DNA from 2 places in the Falsihalocynthiibacter sp. S25ZX9 genome. Region 1 is predicted to be linked to the other one. Evidence: riboswitches for the same ligand, from Rfam matches in the RefSeq annotation. Region 1 holds a riboswitch; the other holds the start of a gene.
The links. Region 1 has a riboswitch for thiamine pyrophosphate ahead of thiD (bifunctional hydroxymethylpyrimidine kinase/phosphomethylpyrimidine kinase). Riboswitches for the same ligand answer to the same signal wherever they lie in the genome.
Positions count from the first base shown of each region.

Region 1 (10,165 bases):
AGGCCTCGATTGTGCCGTCAAACTGTCCCCCCGTTTCCAGCCCAAGGATCAGCCGCAACACGGTCGATTTTCCGACACCCGACCGCCCGAGTAAGCACGTCCATTGGCCTGCGGGCAAGGAGAGGTCCGCATCGAACAACAGCTTCCCATCGATACGGTGCTTCCCCGCGAGGCGTATGCTTGGGGGAATCGTCATTGAGTGCTGAGGCCCATTTGCCAGAAACCAACCTCAAGAGTCGTGGCCATAGAAAAGCGATCCTGTAAAGCATCACGGCGTGGCGACATTGCGAGTTTCCCAATTCGCCGCGCGACGGCACCATCGATCATGGAACCAACGCTGGTGCAAACCGACTGATATCCGGGGTCGGCATAGGTGTTGATCCAATCGGCATATGGCGTGTCGGGAGCTTTGCTCTCGGCCAACCGCAGGCCAATTTCGCCATACCCCATAACGCAGGGCGCCAAGGCTGCCATCAAATCTAGGAAATCCCCCTGCAGGCCCGCATCCAAAACATAGCGCGTGTAGGCAAGGTTTTCGACGGCTTCGGTCGCGTTAAAAAGCTTGGCTTCGTCAATCCCTTCGGTGGCGCAAACCGACACGTGAAGCGACATCTCGTGATTAACAAGTGCGTCAACGGTCGCAGCGCAAACCTTCATTTCCTCAAGCGTTTCGGATTTGACCACAGCAAGGGACCACGCGCGCGAGAAGTGAACGAGAAACACATAGTCCTGAATGAGGTACTGCACAAACGCTTCGCGCGGCAAAGACCCGTCGCGCAAGCCTTCGACAAAGGCGTGGCGGGTATAATCTTGCCACGGTTCCGCGGCCCCCTCGCGCCAAAGCGCGAAGGTTTTACCATAATCCGGCGCTATCATTTCGCTGTCACATCGATGGCGATTTTTGAAACAGGGTTCTGCGAGGGGATCAGTCCCGCTTCATTCAGGAAAGCTTCAAACGCCGCATAACGGCCCACATCCATCGCCGTTGGGCGCAACGCAAAACGCGGGAATGTATCAACCCAAGCGCGGGCGTTTAACTCGTCTTGCAATTCGGCGGAGGTGCTCGCGAAAACCTCAAAGCTTTCTTCAGGATGATTGACGATATACTGCGTCGCTTTCTCGGTTGCGGCCAAGAAGCGAGCGATCATCTCTTTGTCCATCGTGTCGGGGTTGGCCACATAAATCAGCTCATCATAGGCGGGCAGGCCCTCTTCTTCGACGAAAAAGCAATTGCCCTCGACGCCTTCGATTTCCATTTGGTTCAACTCAAAATTCCGATACGCGCCGATGACCGCATCAACTTGCCCAGACATAAGCGAGGGCGACAACGACCAGTTCACATTGACCATTTCGACATCATCTAGGGTCAGTCCGTTGTGGTTCAGGATCGCCCCCATCACCGCCTCTTCAACGCCGCCCACAGAAAAGCCAACCTTCTTGCCTGCGAGGTCCGCTGGCGATTTGATCGGTCCATCCGCCAGCGCTAGGAGGCAGTTCAATGGCGTCGCAACAAGCGTGCCAACCCGTTGCAGCGGCAGTCCCTCATGAATGAGGAGGTGCAGTTGCGGTTGATAGGATATCGCCAAATCCGCCTTGCCAGCAGCAACAAGTTTCGGGGGATCGGACGGGTCGGCTGGGGCAATAATGTTCACCTCCAAATCTTGATCCGCAAAATACCCCATTTCTTGGGCGACAATGATGGGGCCGTGATCGGGATTCACAAACCAATCAAGCAGCAACGTCATTTGATCTGCGGCCATAATGGGGGTGGCCGCGAGGGTAAATGCGGTGGTTAGGGAGGTTAATTTCATGTGGTCTGCCTTTCGGTATGTGGCGTGTCGCCCATTGCAATGAGGGATATTTCTCCGGTCCAGTAGGTCCGAAGGTGAGTGGCGGCTTGCCATGCGCGCAAACCAGACCGGCAGGTGAAAACTGCGCGCTGGCCCGCGATTGGCGTGGGTTTTTGGTCTGCAAACTCCGCGACGGTAAGGCGCTTTGCAGTTTGCGTGACGGGGATTGGGGCTTCTGTTGCGTCGCGCAACTCCACCACAAAATCAGTCGGGGAAATATCCGATGCCGCGATGAACCCAAGGTCAGCCCTTGGCTCTGGGGCGCTATCAAATCGGAAGCCACCCGTGCGGAAATTTTGCATATCAAAGCTGAGGAGTTGGCCGAGGGGAGACGGGGATTGCCCAGTTAGATAACTTATGGCCATCTGGGCTTGGGCGGCGCCGATCATGCCAGCGACAGGCCCCATGACGCCTGCGGTTGCACAGGTTGCTGCGCGGTCTGGCAGGTCGGGGAATACTGCCCGCAAGGATGGAGCGGTGCCGCAAAACCCCGCCACATATCCCGCGAACCCAAGCACTGAGGCGCTGATCAAAGGAACCCTTGTCGCGTGGCAAATATCGGAAAGTGTGTAACTTGCGGCGAAACTATCCGCGCAATCCAAAACAAGGGTGCTCTGCGCGACAAGGTGCTGCGCATTTGCGGGAGTGAGCGCGGAGGTAACGCAACTAATTTCGCAATCGGCATTCAGCCGTTGAAGGGTCTCTTCGGCCACTTTTGCCTTTAATAGCCCCACATCCTCTTCTCGAAAAAGCGTTTGCCTGTGAAGATTTGACAGCGAGACAACATCGCCGTCAACAAGGGTGAGGTGCCCAATGCCGGCCCCCACCAAATACTGAAGCACAGGCGTACCAAGCCCGCCAACGCCCACAACCAGCACCCGCGCCGCACGTAAGGCGGCCTGCCCAGCCTCGCCGATTTCGGGAAGGGCGGTCTGGCGCGCGTATCTGCTCATCGTGTTGCCGCCAACCAAGCGCGGACGCGGTCTTCGGGACTGTCATTTAACGTAATATCGGTGACGGCGGCCACAACATCCGCACCAGCGTCAAAGGCCCCCGCCGCGCGATTAATACGCATTCCGCCAATCGCAATCAGGGGCGTATCCCCAATTAGGGTGCGCCATGTCGTTAGTTTCTCAATGCCCTGTTCATGCCATTTCATCTTTTTGAGGATGGTCGGATAGATGGGCCCAAGGGCGATGTAATTCGGGCGAAGTTCAAGGGCGCGGGCCAGTTCCGCTTTGTCGTGGGTGCTGATCCCGAGGCGCATGCCAGCTGCTTGAATGGCCGCGATATCCGCGTCCTCAAGGTCCTCCTGCCCCAGATGGATATAATCACACCCCGCATCAATCGCGAGGCGCCAATGATCGTTGATGACCAGCGTGCAACCATGATCCGCACAGACGGATTTCGCCCGCCTGATATGGGCGCGAAGGTGGTCTGCACTTGCATCCTTCATTCGCAATTGCACCAGTTTGATTCCCAATGGGACGAGGCGTTCGAGCCAGTCCGCGCTGTCAAAAATGGGGTAAAATCGATCAAGCTTCATTCGAGAAACGCCTTTCCGATAACGGGGGTTGAGGGCGCAGCCATGTCGCGTGGCTCCATCGGGTCGGCAATCACTGCAATCTGTCCGGCGCGTATCGCGGTGGCGAATGCTTCGGCCATCGCGGCGGGGTCGCCCGCTTTTGCAACGGCCGTGTTTAAGAGCACAGCATCAAACCCAAGCTCCATTGCGCGTGCCGCTTGGGAAGGCAGGCCAAGCCCCGCATCGATCACCAAGGGCACATCCGGAAAATGGGCTCGCATCGCCCGTAATCCAAAAATATTATTCAACCCCAAGCCCGACCCAATCGGCGCGCCCCAAGGCATCAAAACCTCGCAGCCCGCATGGAGCAACCTATCCGCGACGACTAAATCTTCGGTGGTGTAAGGGAAAACCTGAAAGCCGTCCTCGCTAAGAATACGGGCAGCTTCGACCAGCCCAAAAACATCAGGTTGCAGCGTGTCCTCTTCGCCAATCACTTCGAGCTTGATCCATTTTGTGTCGAAAACTTCGCGAGCCATATGAGCGGTCGTGACGGCCTCTTTGACGCTGTGGCAGCCCGCGGTATTGGGAAGGATATGCACGCCAAGGTCACGGATCAGACGCCAGAAATCCTGCCCCGCCCGATCCTGTCCGCTCTCGCGGCGCAGCGAAACCGTCGCGACACTCGCCCCACTCCGCTTAAACGCATCTGCTAAGATCGCAGGGGACGGATATTGCGCGGTGCCGAGCATGAAACCATTGGCAAGGGTCGTGCCATAAAAATCACGCATCCTTTATCCCCCCTGCATCGGGGCAAGGACTTCGATCCTATCGCCGTCGGAGATCGCGAAATCGGCACGGGCGGAGGCGGGAACAAATTGGCCGTTCACAGCAGTCGCAACTTTAGCTTCCCCAAACCCTCGGGCCTCCAGCAGATCTGCTAACGTGCCAATCTGAATGTCCACGGGTTCGCCATTAATTTGAAGTTTCATCCATTACCTCCGGCTGTTTGTTATCAAAGATTAATTCCGCCACCATGCGCGCCAACGCGGGGGCCAATAGGAACCCATGCCGATACAGGCCGTTGGCGCGGATAAGGTTTCCCTCACGGCGAATGCGCAGCAGGTTGTCGGGAAATGCAGGGCGACTATCGACGCCAATTTCCAATACCTCGGCCTCGCCAAAGGCGGGCGCCAGAGCATAGGCTGCGCTCAGCAGTTCGAGCAGCGCGCGGGCGGTGACGTGCTTGCCTGCGCGGCCTTCAATCATCGTTGCGCCCAGCATGAAAACGCCGTCGCCGCGCGGGACAATATAAAGCGGGACGCGTGGGTGCAGAAGGCGGATGGGGCGGCTTAAGGTGACTTCGGGACAGAAGAGCACAAGCATTTCGCCTTTGACTCCGCGCAGATCAGCGATCTGATCGCGGGCCTGAAACCCTCGACAATCAATGGTTAGGCCTCGCTGGGCAAAATCCTCGGGGTCGGCTTCGGCCTGTTCAAACACCGCGCCATCCGCCACCAGACTTGCCTGCAATCGCGCCAAAGTTTCGCGAGGAGCCAGATGCGCCTCGCTTTCGAAGTAAAGCCCATTGGTGAAACGGTCGGCCAAATCAGGCTCTAACGTGGAGATTTCGTCCGAAGTGACCTCTCGAAAGTTGGTCGTGCGTCGTGCAAATCGGGTCAGGTCCGCTTTGTCGCGCGAGGGTGAAACCACGAGCGAACCGTTGCGATGTACGGTCTGCGTTTTCGCTTCCCACCAGTTGGCGGCCTCTTGGCCAAGTCGGATCACGGGTTCTTCGGCGCTTTCACCCTCGCAAAATGGGGCAAGCATCCCGCCCGCCCACCATGAGCAAGCCTGTGGCCCCGGGGTGGCGTGGCGATCAATAACCGTGACATGGGCGCCGCGATCCAACAAGGCGCGCGCCACACACAGGCCCGCGACGCCCGCGCCGATGATCGTGATTTCAGGCATTACCATTGTCCATAAAAGTGATGAACGGGGCCGTGCCCCTTGCCAATTTGCAACTGATCCGCGGCGGCGATTGCTCCTTGCAAATAGCTATGCGCGGCGACCACGGAGGAATGCAAATCCAGCCCCTTGGACAGGTTTGCCGCAATTGCAGCAGAATAGGTGCACCCTGTGCCATGCGTATTTCGCGTAACAATGCGGGGCGCAGAAAGCGTCGTCACCCTACCACCAGCCTCGATCAAAATATCGGTACAGGTATCGCCCTCGGCATGACCACCTTTCATCAAAACCGCGCTCGGCCCCATGCCCAAAAGCCGCAGGCCTTGCGAGGTTATTTCCGCCAATGTGCGCGCTTGAGGTTCGCGCAAAAGACGGGCGGCTTCTGGCAGGTTGGGGGTAAGGAGCGCGGCGAGGGGGAGAATTTCCGCAACCATTGCTTCGATCGCCGCGTTCTGCAAAAGCGCGTCGCCGGATTTGGCGATCATCACGGGATCAACAACGATGGGGCCTTTAAAATCGGCAAGGCCTTGCGCGACGGCATCAATGATCGCGGTCGAGAACAGCATCCCAAGTTTGATTGCACCGACCTGAATATCCGAAAGCACGGCCTTGATTTGCGCAGTAACAACATCTGCGGGCACTTCATGGACGGCAGTTACGGATGTCGTGTTTTGCGCTGTAATGGCTGTAATTACGCTGGTCCCAAACGACCCATTTGCGGACATTGACTTAAGATCAGCTTGCACACCGGCACCGCCGCCGCTGTCTGAACCTGCAATCGTGAGGGCAATTGGGGTGGTCATTGTCACTGGCGCATCTCCATCGAGTTGGGGCATGCCAGCGAAAGAAAGAGTCTGCGCGAGATTTGCGCAAAGTACCCGTTCCCTACGCCGGTATAACCCGGATCAGGTTCGACGGGTCGGTGCAAGCACCTCTCAGCCCTAATGGGCCCCCCGACGGATAAAATATGGTGTCTGGCCACAAGTACGTGGACAAACATTCGTTGGGGCAATGCTTAGTTTAGATTTCTAGCAGTCACAACCCGATGTTTTGAGGCGCTTTCAAATGCATCCACGATCACTATGCCTAACTTGGAAAGTTCTTGCTACTGACCGCAAAGTCAGTTAAAATTTTCACATGTCCCCATCAGAGAAACCAGAACCAAAGTTTCGCCGACGTGCAAACGCACGCCCAGATGAGGTTTTGGATGCGGCCCTTGCCCTCTTTATTGATCAAGGGTTTGCACGAACAAGTGTAGATCAGGTCGCCCAACGCGCGGGTATTTCCAAGGGGGCCGTCTACCTGTATTTCCCCTCCAAAGAGGCCATACTTGCGGGCCTAGTAAATCGCACAATCGCACCCTTAACGGATGCTCTATTTGACAATATTTCGCGTCATCAAGGGGATCCCCGCCCGGCTATTGAGCAATTCTTACGAATGATGGGGAAGGTCTTGACGGACAAACGCAACCGAGCCGTCCCCTTGATCGTAATCCATGAAGCTCCCGCAGCCCCAGAGATTGCCACGCTATTTCGCACCGCCGTTTTAGACCGCGCCATTCCCGCCCTTTCGACGCTTTTGGCGCAGGGTGTCGAAGGAGGCCATATTCGGCCCATCGACCCCGAACTAACCGCGCGAACTGTGATCGGACCAATCCTCGCACACATCATTTTTTACGAAATATTCGGGATCGAACCAGAGGGTGGATTTCATTTGGACCACCTAATTGAGAACCACCTTTTGATCCTAAACGCAGGCCTCGAACCCCAGAAAGGATAGCGAGATGAACTCCCTTCCGAATTGGCTGATCGTCATCATCAACGCCATTTTTCCAAGTTTTGGGGAGCCCGTTGTTTTGGAATATAACGGCTATGCTGAGGGTGATTACGTCTATGTTGCGTCTGCTGTCGCGGGTCGGATTGTGAATATGCGCACGCGAGAAGGCGAGTCCATTTCTGCGCTTGAGACGCTGTTTCAAATCGACGACAGCCACCAGACCGCGGCCTTACATGCGGCGCAGGCCCAAGTTGCTGTCGCGCAAGCAAATCTGGAAAATCTAGCGACAGGAAGCCGTGACGAAGAGATCGCCGTGATCCACGCCTCGCTTGATTCCGCCAAGGTGGATCAACGCCTTGCCCAATCGACATTGGAGCGCACCCAACGCTTGTCCCAGACGGGGTCCGTTTCGCAAGCCCGCGTCGATACCGATACGGCTTTGTTACAAGGGGCCAACGCACGTGTCGCCCAGTTTGAAGCACAACTACACGTCGCCGAATTGCCTGCGCGGGTTTCCCAAAGGATAGCCGCCGAAGCCACCCATGACGCCGCCCTCGCCCAACTTGAAGGCGCCCGATCCGCCCTGAATGACACCACCGTCACAGCTCCGATTGGTGGGCGTGTTGACAAGGTGTTTTACGAGCAGGGCGAAGTTGCTTTGGCAGGTGCTCCGGTCGTCTCGATCCTCCCTCCGGCAAGCTTGAAGGCTTTGTTTTTCATCCCTGAAGGCGAGCGCGCCAGTGTGTCGTTAGGCGAAATTTTTGATGTCGCCTGCAGTGGTTGCCCTGACGAAATCACCGCGCATCTGACGCGCCTTGCCGCGACGCCGCAATACACGCCTCCCATCATTTACAGTCGCGAGGAGCGGTCGCGGCTGGTGTTTCGGGCCGAAGCTATACTGGAGAATGCGGGTGATGTTTTGCCCGGACAACCCCTCACGTTAAGGCCACGCGATTGACCCAACCATTTGCCATATCCGTTACAGGCCTGACCAAGGTTTTCGGCGGGCGAAGGGTGGTGGACAGCTTTGATATGGAGGTACCCAAGGGGGCTATTTACGGCTTTCTTGGCCCCAATGGTTCGGGCAAAACCACGACAATCCGTATGATGTGCGGGTTGCTCACGCCGGATGAGGGCGCGGGTACCTGCCTTGGGTTTGATATCCTGTCGCAACAAGGCAGCATCAAAGAAAACGTGGGATATATGACCCAAAGGTTCTCGCTTTACGAGGACCTGACGATCCGTGAAAACCTCGATTTTATGGCGCGAATGTACCGGATTAAGAACCGCAAGAAATGTGTACAAGAGGCATTGAGCGACTTAGGCCTCGCTGACCGTGCAAACCAATTGGCGGGCACGTTGTCGGGCGGGTGGAAGCAACGTTTGGCGCTGGCGGCATGTTTGATCCACAAACCCACCCTATTGTTGCTCGATGAACCCACGGCCGGTGTCGACCCAAAAGCGCGGCGCGATTTTTGGGATGAAATACGCTCCCTGTCGGCAGCAGGCGTGACCGTTCTCGTTTCAACCCACTACATGGACGAAGCGGTGCAATGCGATTTCATCGCCTACATCGCCTATGGGAAAAAACTTATCGCAGGGCCCGCGCATGACATTCCGCGCATGATCGGCCTCTATACGTGGCGCGTCACGGGCCCTGAAATTTCGGACCTTGAAGCCTTACTCCGGCAGGATGCCGATGTTGGTCAGGTCGCCCGCTTTGGCGCCGTTTTGCATGTGTCGGGGACAGATGAGGCAAAACTCAAAGCACTCGCGGCGCGATACAACACCGAAAATATATACACCTGGGTTCAAAAAGAGGCCGAGCTGGAAGAAGCTTTCATCTATCTGATGACCGGCGTTGACGACAATTTCAGTGGGGCCAAACCATGAAATGGTCGTTCTCACCTGCGCGGTTATGGGCTGTTCTGGCAAAGGAATTCGTCCAGATGCGGCGCGACAAAATCACCTTTGTGATGATGATCGGCGTTCCGATCATGCAACTCCTTATCTTTGGCTACGCGATCAACTCCGATCCTCATAACCTTCCAACGCTCGTTGAAATGTCGGACGAAGGGCCAGTGACGCGGGCGATCCTTATGGGCATGAAATCGTCCACTTATTTTGATTTTCAGGGCATCGTGACCAGCCGCGAAGAAGGCGACAAGGCGCTGCGCGACGGATCGGCGAATTTCTTGGTGGTGGTGCCCCCCAACTTTGAGCGAGATATTTTACGTGGATTTTCCCCCGAAATACTCCTGTCCGCCGACGCCTCTGATCCCGCTGCGGTCGGGGGTGGGGCGTCGGCGATGGGGGGTATTATTGACATCGCGATGGCGCAGACGCTGACTGGCCCCCTGCGCTATGCCGCCGGAGCCCAACCGCCAATTAGCGTTGTGGTTCATCGGCAATATAACCCCGAGGGCAACACCTCAATCAATATTGTCCCCGGTCTTTTGGGGGTCATATTATCGCTGACGATGGTGATGATCACGGCGGTCGCGATTGTTCGCGAAACCGAGAAGGGCACCATGGAAACGCTGATTGCGACTCCTGTGCGGCCCCTCGAAGTGATGCTCGGAAAAATCCTCCCGTATGTCTTGGTTGGATATGTTCAGACCGTGGTTTTCTTGATCGCGTCGCAGGTGTTATTTGGCGTGCCTTTCATCGGATCGCCCTTCGCCTTTTTTGTGGGGTTTAACCTCTATATCGTCGTCAATCTTGCGCTTGGCTTCCTGATCTCGACGGTCGCGCGCAGCCAAATGCAGGCCATGCAAATCTCGTTCTTCACGCTATTGCCAACGATCCTTCTCTCGGGATTCATGTTCCCTTTTGCCGCCATGCCCGTGTGGGCGCAGATGATTGGCAATGCGATCCCCGCGACGCATTTCTTGCGTCTCGTGCGCAAGGTCATGCTCAAAGGGGCCGACATTAGCGATATTCTGGGTGATCTCACGAACATCAGCATTATCATGTTGGTGATCGTCGCGATTGCGCTCAAACGGTATCGCCAAACGCTAGACTAAGTGCAATGAAGGGGCATCCT
Region 1 is NZ_JBGFCD010000014.1:5,158-15,322, forward strand. Features, by position in the region: gene AB9F29_RS15370 (ABC transporter ATP-binding protein) at 1-196, opposite strand, end outside; gene AB9F29_RS15375 (TenA family protein) at 193-876, opposite strand; gene AB9F29_RS15380 (ABC transporter substrate-binding protein) at 873-1,811, opposite strand; gene AB9F29_RS15385 (ThiF family adenylyltransferase) at 1,808-2,803, opposite strand; gene AB9F29_RS15390 (thiamine phosphate synthase) at 2,800-3,396, opposite strand; gene AB9F29_RS15395 (thiazole synthase) at 3,393-4,166, opposite strand; gene thiS (sulfur carrier protein ThiS) at 4,170-4,367, opposite strand; gene AB9F29_RS15405 (FAD-dependent oxidoreductase) at 4,351-5,346, opposite strand; gene thiD (bifunctional hydroxymethylpyrimidine kinase/phosphomethylpyrimidine kinase) at 5,346-6,146, opposite strand; TPP riboswitch at 6,209-6,309, opposite strand; gene AB9F29_RS15415 (TetR/AcrR family transcriptional regulator) at 6,481-7,122, shown strand; gene AB9F29_RS15420 (HlyD family secretion protein) at 7,127-8,077, shown strand; gene AB9F29_RS15425 (ABC transporter ATP-binding protein) at 8,074-9,012, shown strand; gene AB9F29_RS15430 (ABC transporter permease) at 9,009-10,145, shown strand.

Region 2 (10,165 bases), on a different contig from region 1:
ATGTTCACGGATCCCCATGAAATCGCCAATGTCCTTGGGCTTGAGGGCGTGCGTTTGATGCATGATGAGGCTCTATTGCAGCCCATTAACGTGTTTACCCAGATGCCAAGCTGTGCGCCTTCGGCACCGGGGTTGGAGACGACGGGTTTTGAAATTACGCCAGAGGATGTGGTTGAGGCGATGAACTGGCCCGGAATTATCGGCCTTGGCGAGATGATGAACTTCCCTGGTGTGGTCAATGGCGATCCAAAAATGCTGGCCGAAATCGCCGCCACCCAGAATGCGAATAAAACGGTTGGTGGCCACTATGCCAGCCCCGATTTAGGCCCTGCCTTTCATGCCTATGCGGCGGGTGGTCCAGCGGATGATCACGAGGGAACCTGTGAGGCCGATGCGATTGCGCGCGTGCGTCAAGGGATGCGCCACATGATGCGGCTTGGCTCCGCATGGTATGACGTCGAAAGCCAAATTACTGCCGTGACCGAAAAAGGCCTCGATCCGCGCAGCTTTATTCTGTGCACCGATGACTGCCATTCAGGGACGTTGGTAAATGAGGGCCACATGAACCGTGTGGTGCGCCATGCGATTGCCTGCGGATGTGATCCCGTAATCGCGCTTCAAATGGCGACGATTAACACGGCCACGCATTTCGGTTTGGAGCGAGAATTAGGCTCTATTGCACCCGGACGGCGGGCCGATGTGATCCTCACGAGCGATTTGACAACTCTGCCGATTGACCGCGTGATTGCGCGTGGCGTGACCGTGGCACAGGATGGAGAGATCAAGGTCGATTGCCCCCATCTTGAGTGGCCCGCCCATTCGCGACAAACTGTGAACCTTGGTCGTGACCGTGTGGCCGAAGATTTTGAAATCAAAGCGCCCGAAGGCGCGAATGCAGTGACTGTCAAAGTCATCGGCGTGGTTGAAAATCAAGCACCGACAAAGGCTCTAACACGGGATCTTTTGGTGGTTGATGGTTTGATCGAAGGGGATCAAGCACAAGACGTTTGCCAGATTGCTTTGGTCGAACGTCATTTGGGCACCGGCGGCGTGACCAATGCCTTTGTTTCGGGTTTCCAATATCAAGGCCGCATGGCTATTGCTTCGACTGTTGCGCATGATAGCCACCATATGATTGTCGTTGGAACGGACCGCGCAAATATGGCCGCAGCTGCAAACCGATTGGGCGAAGTTGGCGGCGGCGTGACTGTTTTTCAGGACGGTAAGGAGCTGGCTTTGGTCGAACTTCCGATTGCTGGGCTTATGTCGGATTTACCTGCCAAAGTCGTGGCGGCGAAGGCTGACAAATTGGTCGAAGCGATGTTGGACTGTGGTTGCACCCTGAACAATGCGTATATGCAGCATTCCTTGCTGGCGTTGGTTGTGATCCCCGAGTTACGGATCAGCGATCTTGGCCTTGTGGATGTAACAAAATTCGAACTGACCGATTTGATTGAGGATAAAGAATGAGAACCGAAGACTTGAATTTACCAGTCCACACACCACCGACAGCTCGGCCCGAAAACTTTGACTCGGCGGAGGCAGCGGTCGCACGTCTTACGGAACTCTACCAAGAGGCCTCCAGCTTTTTGTGCGAAAAATTTAGCTCTAAAGTTTTGGGCCCGCGCCCCGATGCAAAATACCGCGCCTTTTACCCGGAAATTAGAATCACAACGACCAGTTTTGCGCTTTCCGACAGCCGTTTGTCCTTTGGCTATGTCGCCGAACCTGGAACCTATGCCGCGACAATCACACGACCGGATTTGTTCAAAGGCTATTTGACTGAGCAAATCGGACTGCTCCTCCGCAACCACAACGTGCCTGTATCTGTGGGTATCTCGACGACTCCGATGCCGGTGCATTTTGCCGTCGCCAATGATGAGGATGTGACAGTACCCCAAGATGGTGCGATGAGATTCCCCCTGCGCGATGTGTTTGACGTTCCCAATTTGGCTACAACAAACGACGATATTGTCAACGGATTCAACACGGTTTCGAGTGATGGCACGGGCCCCTTGGCCCCTTTTACCGCGCAACGTGTCGATTATTCATTGGCGCGCCTTCAACACTATACCGCAACTCGGGCCGAGCATTTCCAGAACTTCGTCTTGTTTACCAACTATCAGTTCTATGTTGAGGAATTTGAGGCCTATGCCCGCAAGGTCTTGGCCGACAAGTCCTCTGGGTACACTTCCTTTGTGTCCACGGGCAATGTTGTGATTACTGATCCGCACACGCCGATCATCCCGCCCGAAAAGTCCCCACAGATGCCGACCTACCACCTGAAACGCAAAGATGGTTCGGGCATTACTTTGGTCAATATCGGCGTCGGGCCGAGTAATGCTAAAACTGCCACCGATCATATCGCGGTGCTGCGTCCTCATGCGTGGCTCATGGTGGGACATTGCGCGGGGCTTCGGAATTCGCAGAGCCTTGGCGACTTCGTTCTCGCGCACGGATATCTACGCGAAGATCACGTTTTGGACGATGATCTTCCACCTTGGGTGCCGATTCCCGCCCTCGCCGAAATTCAAATCGCCCTTGAGGATGCGGTCGAATCTGTGACCCAACTAAAGGGGTATGATTTGAAGCGCATTATGCGGACCGGCACTGTCGCCACCATCGACAACCGGAATTGGGAATTGCGCGATCAATCCGGCCCTGTTCAACGGCTCTCACAGTCTCGCGCGGTTGCGCTAGATATGGAAAGCGCGACCATCGCGGCCAACGGTTTTCGCTTCCGTGTCCCCTATGGAACGCTGCTCTGTGTCTCGGATAAACCCCTCCACGGTGAACTCAAACTCCCCGGTATGGCGAGCGATTTTTACAAGACTCAGGTGGCCAGACATCTCCAAATCGGGATACAAGCCATGGAGAGTCTGCGCTCGCAACCTTTGGAGAAAATCCATTCTCGTAAGCTCCGAAGCTTCGATGAAACGGCATTTCTGTAAATTTGCGTCGCTTTTTTGAAAAAAACTTAGAAAAAAGTGTCTTTTTTCGACACTAATCGTTGTGTAGTTCAACAATATTCAGTTAAATGCCGACGATGAGGCCCAATATCAAGGGCAGAACAAGGAGACCATAAAATGGCAAAACCAATGACCAAGACCCAACTTGTAGCTGCACTCGCAGAGGAAATGGGCTCAGACAAAAAATCCGCAGGCGGCGCACTTGATGCCGTAATCGCGATTATTACACGCGAAGTTTCTGCTGGTGGTTCCGTGACACTTCCAGGCGTTGGCAAAATCTATTGCCGCGAGCGTCCTGAGCGTACAGTTCGCAACCCAGCAACTGGCGAGCAAATTCAAAAAGAAGCCGATAAAGTTGTCAAAATGACAATTGCAAAAGCGCTTAAAGATAGCGTGAACGGCTAAGCTGTTTTAAACGGATGTGCTGCCCTTGTGGCGGCGCAGAAATTGTTTAGGGTCGCCTTTTTGGCGGCCCTTTTCTATTGGCGTCATGAAATTTCCAAAAGGGGACGCAGATGGACTTTCGGTCTTTGTTGATGGGGCTTGTTTTTGCCTTCGCATGGAGTTCCGCCTTTACATCGGCGCGGATCATTGTTGCCGACGCGCCGCCCTTGGCCTCCCTCTCGTTTCGGTTTTTCATCTCGGGAATCTTGGGTGTTTTGATCGCCAGCGCGATGGGGCAAACGTGGCACCTCACCCGCACGCAATGGAAATCGACATTCGTGTTCGGCCTTTGCCAAAACGCGCTTTACCTCGGGCTGTTCTTTATGGCGATGCAACGCATTGAAGCCTCGTTTGCGTCGATCATTGCCTCGACAATGCCGCTTCTTGTGGCCTTCGCAGGTTGGGTATTTCTGTCTGAACGCCTCCCCAAACAGGCGGTGGTGGGTCTCGCCGCGGGCTTTGTCGGCACATTCCTGATTCTCGGAACGCGTTTAAGTGGTGGCGTTGATCTGATCGGAGTCGCCTATTGTATCGTTGGTGTGCTCGGCCTTACGATCGCCACGCTCTCGATGCGCGGCGCGTCATCGGGCGGCAATGTGATGATGATCGTGGGCTTGCAAATGTTTGTCGGAGCGATTGTTTTGGCGATTGCCTCCGTTGTGATTGGCGAAGACATGTCGGTGAATTTCTCGCCTAAACTGATTGCCGCGTTTTCCTATACTGTTCTTGTGCCGGGCCTGATGGCCACGGTCATTTGGTTCAAACTGGTGGATCGCATTGGCATGACCCGCGCGGCTACATTCCACTTTCTCAATCCGTTCCTAGGGGCGGCGGTGGCGGCCGTTATGCTGGGCGAAACTTTGGGCATGTGGGACATCATCGGCGTGGTGATAATTTCTCTTGGCATTCTTGCGGTTCAACTCGCGCGCCAAAAACCAATCTAACGAAGCTTCACAAACGCGCGACCCTTACCGCGCGCGCCTGACAGGGCGTTTGAAACCTGCTAGCTCCGAAATATGGAATTAGTTTTTGGATATCTGGCGGGACTTCTAACGTTGATCAACCCCTGCGTTTTGCCGGTATTGCCGATTGTTCTGGCGACGGCCCTTCAGGCCAGCCCGCGCGGCCCACTGGCCCTTGCTGCGGGCATGTCGCTGACCTTTGTTGTGCTTGGCGTGGCGCTTTCCACCATCGGCCTTGCGGTGGGGATATTGCCAGAGGATGTCGCCCGTATCGGCGCGGTGTTGATGGTGGTCTTTGGCATAGTTCTACTGGTGCCCAAGCTCGGCGATAAATTCAGCCGCGCGACATCCGGCCTTTCACAGAAAGCAGATCAAAACATTGACGGCTTAAATCGCGAGTCGCTTTGGGGACAGTTCTGGGGCGGGGCACTGTTGGGCGCAGTCTGGAGTCCCTGTGTTGGACCCACCTTGGGCGGCGCGATTGCGCTTGCCACCCAAGGAGAGAGCCTCGTTTGGGCCACGCTGATTATGGTGAGTTTTGCCCTCGGAGTCTCGACAGTGATCCTGTTATTGGCCTATGGCGCGCGCGCGACTTTGCTCAAGCGGCAGGCTCTAATGCGCCGAATTGCGGCAAAGTCGCGCGTCATTATGGGGATCACCTTTATCCTCGTGGGCACTGCAATCTACTTTCAACTTCACATCATTCTCGAACGCTGGGCGTTGCAAAACCTTCCTGCGTGGCTCGTTGATTTTTCCGTTTCAATCTAGGAGGTCCCAATGGACAGACGACATTTTCTTGCCTTCACTGCCGCCTTGGCAACGCTTCCCCTAAGCGCCCAAGCGAATTCTGGTTCGGTGGCTTATACGCCCGGATTGGTCGACAAAGCCCTCGCCGAAGGGAAAACTGTTTTCATCGATTTCGCCACGGATTGGTGCACCACCTGCGCGGCGCAGAACCGCGTAATTCAAAAGTTACGAGCGGAAAATCCGGCCTATGATGCGGGTCTATTGTTCGTGTATTTTGATTGGGATCAATATTCAAAAGACGAATTAGCTCGTCGCCTGAAAATTCCACGCCGGTCTGTTTTGGTTGTGCTAAAAGGCGACGCAGAAATTGGCCGCGTCACCCTTGGCACCAGCGAGGAAGAAATCAAAGCTCTGTTGGATGCGGGAATCGCAGCCTAGCCGATCTTCCCTTGGTTCGTGCCGACTTGCCCACGGTGAAGCAAAAAATGGTCCAAAATCACGCAGGCCATCATTGCTTCGCCCACGGGAACGGCGCGAATGCCGACACAGGGGTCGTGGCGGCCTTTGGTGATAATTTCGGTATCTTCGCCTGCTTTAGACACTGTTTTGCGGGTCGTGAGGATCGAGGATGTTGGTTTGACCGCAAAGCGCACCACGATGTCTTGGCCTGTGCTAATCCCGCCCAGAATGCCGCCCGCGTGGTTTGAAGTATATTCCGGTCCGTTCGAACCCATACGAATTTCGTCGGCGTTTTCTTCGCCCGTCAGTACTGCAGCATGCATGCCCTCGCCAATTTCAACGCCTTTTACCGCGTTAATACTCATCATCGCTGCGGCCAAATCAGTGTCTAACTTGGCATAAACCGGCGCGCCGAGGCCTGCGGGCGCGCCCTGCGCCACAACCTCAACAATCGCTCCGACGGAACTTCCAGATTTGCGTAACCCGTCCAAGTAGGCGGCCCAGTCCTTGGCCGATATCGCGTCGGGTGTCCAAAAGGGGTTTTGATCGATTTGATCCCAGTCAAAATTTTCGCGGTCAATGGAATGCGGTCCCATTTGCACCATGAAACCCTTGATCTTGAGGTCGGGTAAAAGCGTAGCAAGAACCGCGCGCGCAATCCCGCCTGCGGATACACGTGCCGCCGTTTCGCGAGCCGAGCTGCGCCCGCCGCCACGATGATCGCGAATGCCGTATTTTTGATAATAGGTAATGTCCGCATGACCGGGGCGGAATTTCTCGACAATATCGCCGTAATCTTTGCTGCGTTGATCGGTGTTTTCGATCATCAATTGAATGGGCGTGCCAGTGGTTTTCCCCTCAAAAACACCCGAGAGAATCCGAACTTCATCTGCTTCGCGCCGCTGGGTCGTGTATTTATTCTGACCGGGTTTGCGCAGGTCGAGCCATTTTTGCAGCATCGCCTCGTTGATTTCTACATTGGGCGGGCAGCCGTCAACCGTCGCCCCAAGGGCGGGTCCGTGGCTTTCACCCCAAGTTGTGACGCGAAAGAGGTGTCCAAAACTGTTCATCGACATATGCGGCTCCTTTGCTCTGATCTGTACATGTCCCCTGCGTTTGGCTCAAGTGGATATGCCTTGCACCCCTGCAATCAGATCAATAGATGTGGTCCTACCTCGGGGGGCCTTAGCGGCTGAGATACGAAAGTGGACCCGTTGAACCTGAACCGATTAAGATCGGCGGAGGGAAGGTCTGGGATTCTCCCCCTTCATCCGCCCGTCGCATGATGGAGAATACGAATGAAATATTCCATGATTGCAGCGGGTATCGTTTTGGCCAGCGCGGCCACGGCGGATACCCAAGAGCTGACAGTTTATACCTACGATAGTTTTGTGTCTGATTGGGGGCCGGGTCCGGCGATCGAGACGGCGTTTGAAGCGCAATGTGAGTGCGATTTGAAGCTCGTGGGCGCGGGCGATGGCGCGGCCCTTTTGGCACGCGTTCGTCTTGAAGGCGTGCGCACAAAAGCTGACATTGTCCTTGGATTAGACACGAATTTGACGGCGGCTGCGGCGGAAACGGGTCTCTTTGCGTTGCACGGGCAAGAGGGCGTCGCGTTTGACTTACCAATCGAGTGGGAAGACACAATGTTCATCCCCTATGATTGGGGCTATTTCGCGTTTATCTATGACAATACAAAGATCTCCACCCCTCCTGCAAACTTTAAAGAGCTGGCAGCAAGCGATCTGAAAATCGTTATCCAAGACCCGCGCAGTTCCACACCGGGCCTTGGTCTTTTGATGTGGGTGAAGGCGGCCTATGGCGATGAAGCCCCCGCCATTTGGGAAGCGCTTTCGGACAATATCATCACCGTGACCAAAGGCTGGTCCGAGGCCTATGGCATGTTCCTTGAGGGCGAAGCCGATATGGTTTTGTCCTATACAACCAGCCCCGCCTATCATTTGATCGCGGAAGAGGACGCCAGCAAAAGTGCCGCGCCTTTTGGAGAGGGGCACTATTTGCAAGTGGAGGTCGCGGCCAAGGTTGCGCATACCGATCACTCCGATTTGGCCGATGAATTTTTGGCGTTTATGGTGAGCGATGCGTTTCAGTCAATCATTCCGACAACCAATTGGATGTACCCCGCGGTGACGCCGGATGACGGTTTGCCTGAGGGGTTTGAAACTTTGACCATCCCAACAGAGGCGCTGCTTTTTGCAGCGGGGGATGCGCAGGCTGAACGGGACGGAGCGCTTGAGGAATGGCGTCTCTCTCTGTCAAAATAAAGCGCCAACGCGGCATAGGGTTCTGGGTGGGGGCGGCGGTGGCTGCTCTCATTCTATTCTTGTGCTTTGGCACCGTTGGCATTGTCGCGTGGCGCGCAGAAGCCGGCAGCACGATTAACGAGGCAGACATTTCCGCTCTGACATTTACGGTCAAACAGGCGCTTCTCTCCGCGTTTTTTAGCGTGATTTTGGCAATCCCCGTAGCGCGGGCGTTGGCGCGGCGGTCGTTCTTTGGGCGGCGGGTGTTGATCACCTTACTTGGCGCGCCTTTCGTGCTTCCAGTTATTGTTGCTGTTCTTGGGTTGTTGGCAGTTTTTGGGCGCTCGGGAATTGTGAGTTGGTTTCTGGGGCAATTCGGAATCGCACCGATACATATTTACGGTTTGCACGGCGTTGTGCTTGCGCATGTGTTCTTTAATCTGCCGCTTGCTGTGCGTCTGATCCTGCAAGGGTGGTTGGCGATCCCGTCGGAACAATTTCGCCTCGCGGCGTCCCTTGGATGTAATGCGCGAGATAGTAGACGACTCCTTGAATATCCAATGCTCGCAGAGGTTGTTCCTGGGGCCTTCGCGATTATCTTCCTCATCTGCACAACGAGTTTCGCGGTCGCGCTTGCTATCGGGGGTGGGCCAAAATCAACGACGCTTGAGCTCGCGATTTATCATGCCTTCCGCTTTGATTTCGACCTGAGCAAAGCCGCGCTTCTGGCGATTTTACAAGTTGTTCTGTCGGGCTGCGCGGCTCTCTTGGCTTGGCGTTTGGCGCGGGCTGCATCTGTGGGCGGGGGATTTGATCGCGTGGTGAATCACTATGCGACAGGGGGGGCGCATGTGGGGGATAGTGTCTGGCTTTTGTTGACATCTCTCTTTTTGGGGCTGCCGCTGGCGATGATTGTGATTGACGGGGTGCCACGGATTTTTTCGCTGCCGCTTTCGGTGTGGCAGGCTGCTGGGCGTTCTCTTTTGGTGTCGATGGCGACCACGGGTCTGACCGTTTTGTTTGGGCTTTCTTTGGCGTTTTGGGTGACGCGTTTGCGGGGGAGGGCGCGTGGCTTGGGGGAGGCTATTGGCTATCTGACGGTCGCGGTTTCGCCACTGGTTATGGGGGCGGGATTGTTCATTGTGATCTTTGAATTTGCGAGTCCGCAGGAGTGGGCGTTGCCGATTACGGCACTGGTGAATTCGATCGTTGCGTTGCCGTTTGCGATGCGGGTTTTCTTGCCTGCGGTCGAGGCCTGTGACGCGCGATTTGGGGCTTTGGCACAGAGTCTTGACCTCAAGGGATTTGCACGTTTTCGTTTGCTGGAAGCGCCGCGTTTGGCGCGTCCGATTGGCTTTGTCGCAGGGCTGGCCGCAGCGCTTTCGATGGGGGATTTGGGCGTTGTCGCGCTGTTTGCGGACCCTGCGCGCGCCACATTGCCGTTGGCACTTTATGATTTGATGGGGGCCTACCGAATGGCCGATGCGGCGGGGGCTGCGCTGTTGTTGATGCTACTTTCACTGGGTGTTTTTTATCTGTTTGACCGAGGAGGGCGCACCGATGCTCCGCTTTGACAATGTGACCCTAATGCAGGGAAATTTCGTCCTAAAGGCCGATTTTGAGATCGAAAATGGCGATCATGTTGCGGTGATCGGGCCTTCTGGTGCGGGGAAGTCGACGCTAATTTCTGCGGTCGCTGGTTTCCTTGCGCCAACGACGGGAAAGATCTTTTGGCAGGGGCAGGATTTGGCCTCATTAGGGCCGGGTGCGCGGCCCATGAGTATCTTGTTTCAGGACAACAACCTGTTTCCGCATCTCTCCGTTGCCCAGAACGTGGGGCTTGGGCTTCGGCCCGATTTGCGGCTGTCCAAGGAAGAGGGTGCGCGAGTTGTAGAGGCGTTGGAACAAGTAGGGTTGGAGGCGAAAGCCGAGAGCAAACCGGCGGAACTTTCGGGGGGGCAAATGGCGCGTGTGGCGATCGCGCGGATGGTGCTGCGGGCCCGTCCCTTGATGCTTTTGGATGAGCCGTTTTCGGCGCTTGGACCCGCGCTTAAACGCGAGATGTTGCAGCTTGTGAGTGACGTTGCCAACGACACGGGCGCGACGCTTTTGATGATCACCCACGACCCCGAAGATGCCCGCCGGATCGCGCAGAAAACGGTGCTGGTGGCGGGGGGCAATGCGTTGCCACCGATGGACACGCAGGACGCATTGGATAATCCGCCCGCGGAGCTTGCTGCCTATCTTGGGGTCTAGATTTTAAAAAAAGCGCCCTTCGAAAAGGACGCTTTTTAAACTTTTTAAACTTTGAAACAGCCTA
Region 2 is NZ_JBGFCD010000009.1:9,915-20,079, reverse strand. Features, by position in the region: gene ade (adenine deaminase) at 1-1,470, shown strand, start outside; gene AB9F29_RS11410 (AMP nucleosidase) at 1,467-2,951, shown strand; gene AB9F29_RS11405 (HU family DNA-binding protein) at 3,087-3,374, shown strand; gene AB9F29_RS11400 (DMT family transporter) at 3,485-4,357, shown strand; gene AB9F29_RS11395 (cytochrome c biogenesis CcdA family protein) at 4,430-5,143, shown strand; gene AB9F29_RS11390 (thioredoxin family protein) at 5,153-5,560, shown strand; gene aroC (chorismate synthase) at 5,557-6,657, opposite strand; TPP riboswitch at 6,748-6,845, shown strand; gene thiB (thiamine ABC transporter substrate binding subunit) at 6,880-7,866, shown strand; gene AB9F29_RS11375 (thiamine/thiamine pyrophosphate ABC transporter permease ThiP) at 7,842-9,419, shown strand; gene AB9F29_RS11370 (ATP-binding cassette domain-containing protein) at 9,406-10,101, shown strand; gene AB9F29_RS11365 (cytochrome c1) at 10,163-10,165, opposite strand, start outside.
Region 2: it holds a riboswitch for thiamine pyrophosphate, as region 1 does, so the genes downstream of both, thiB (thiamine ABC transporter substrate binding subunit) here and thiD (bifunctional hydroxymethylpyrimidine kinase/phosphomethylpyrimidine kinase) in region 1, are expected to answer to the same signal.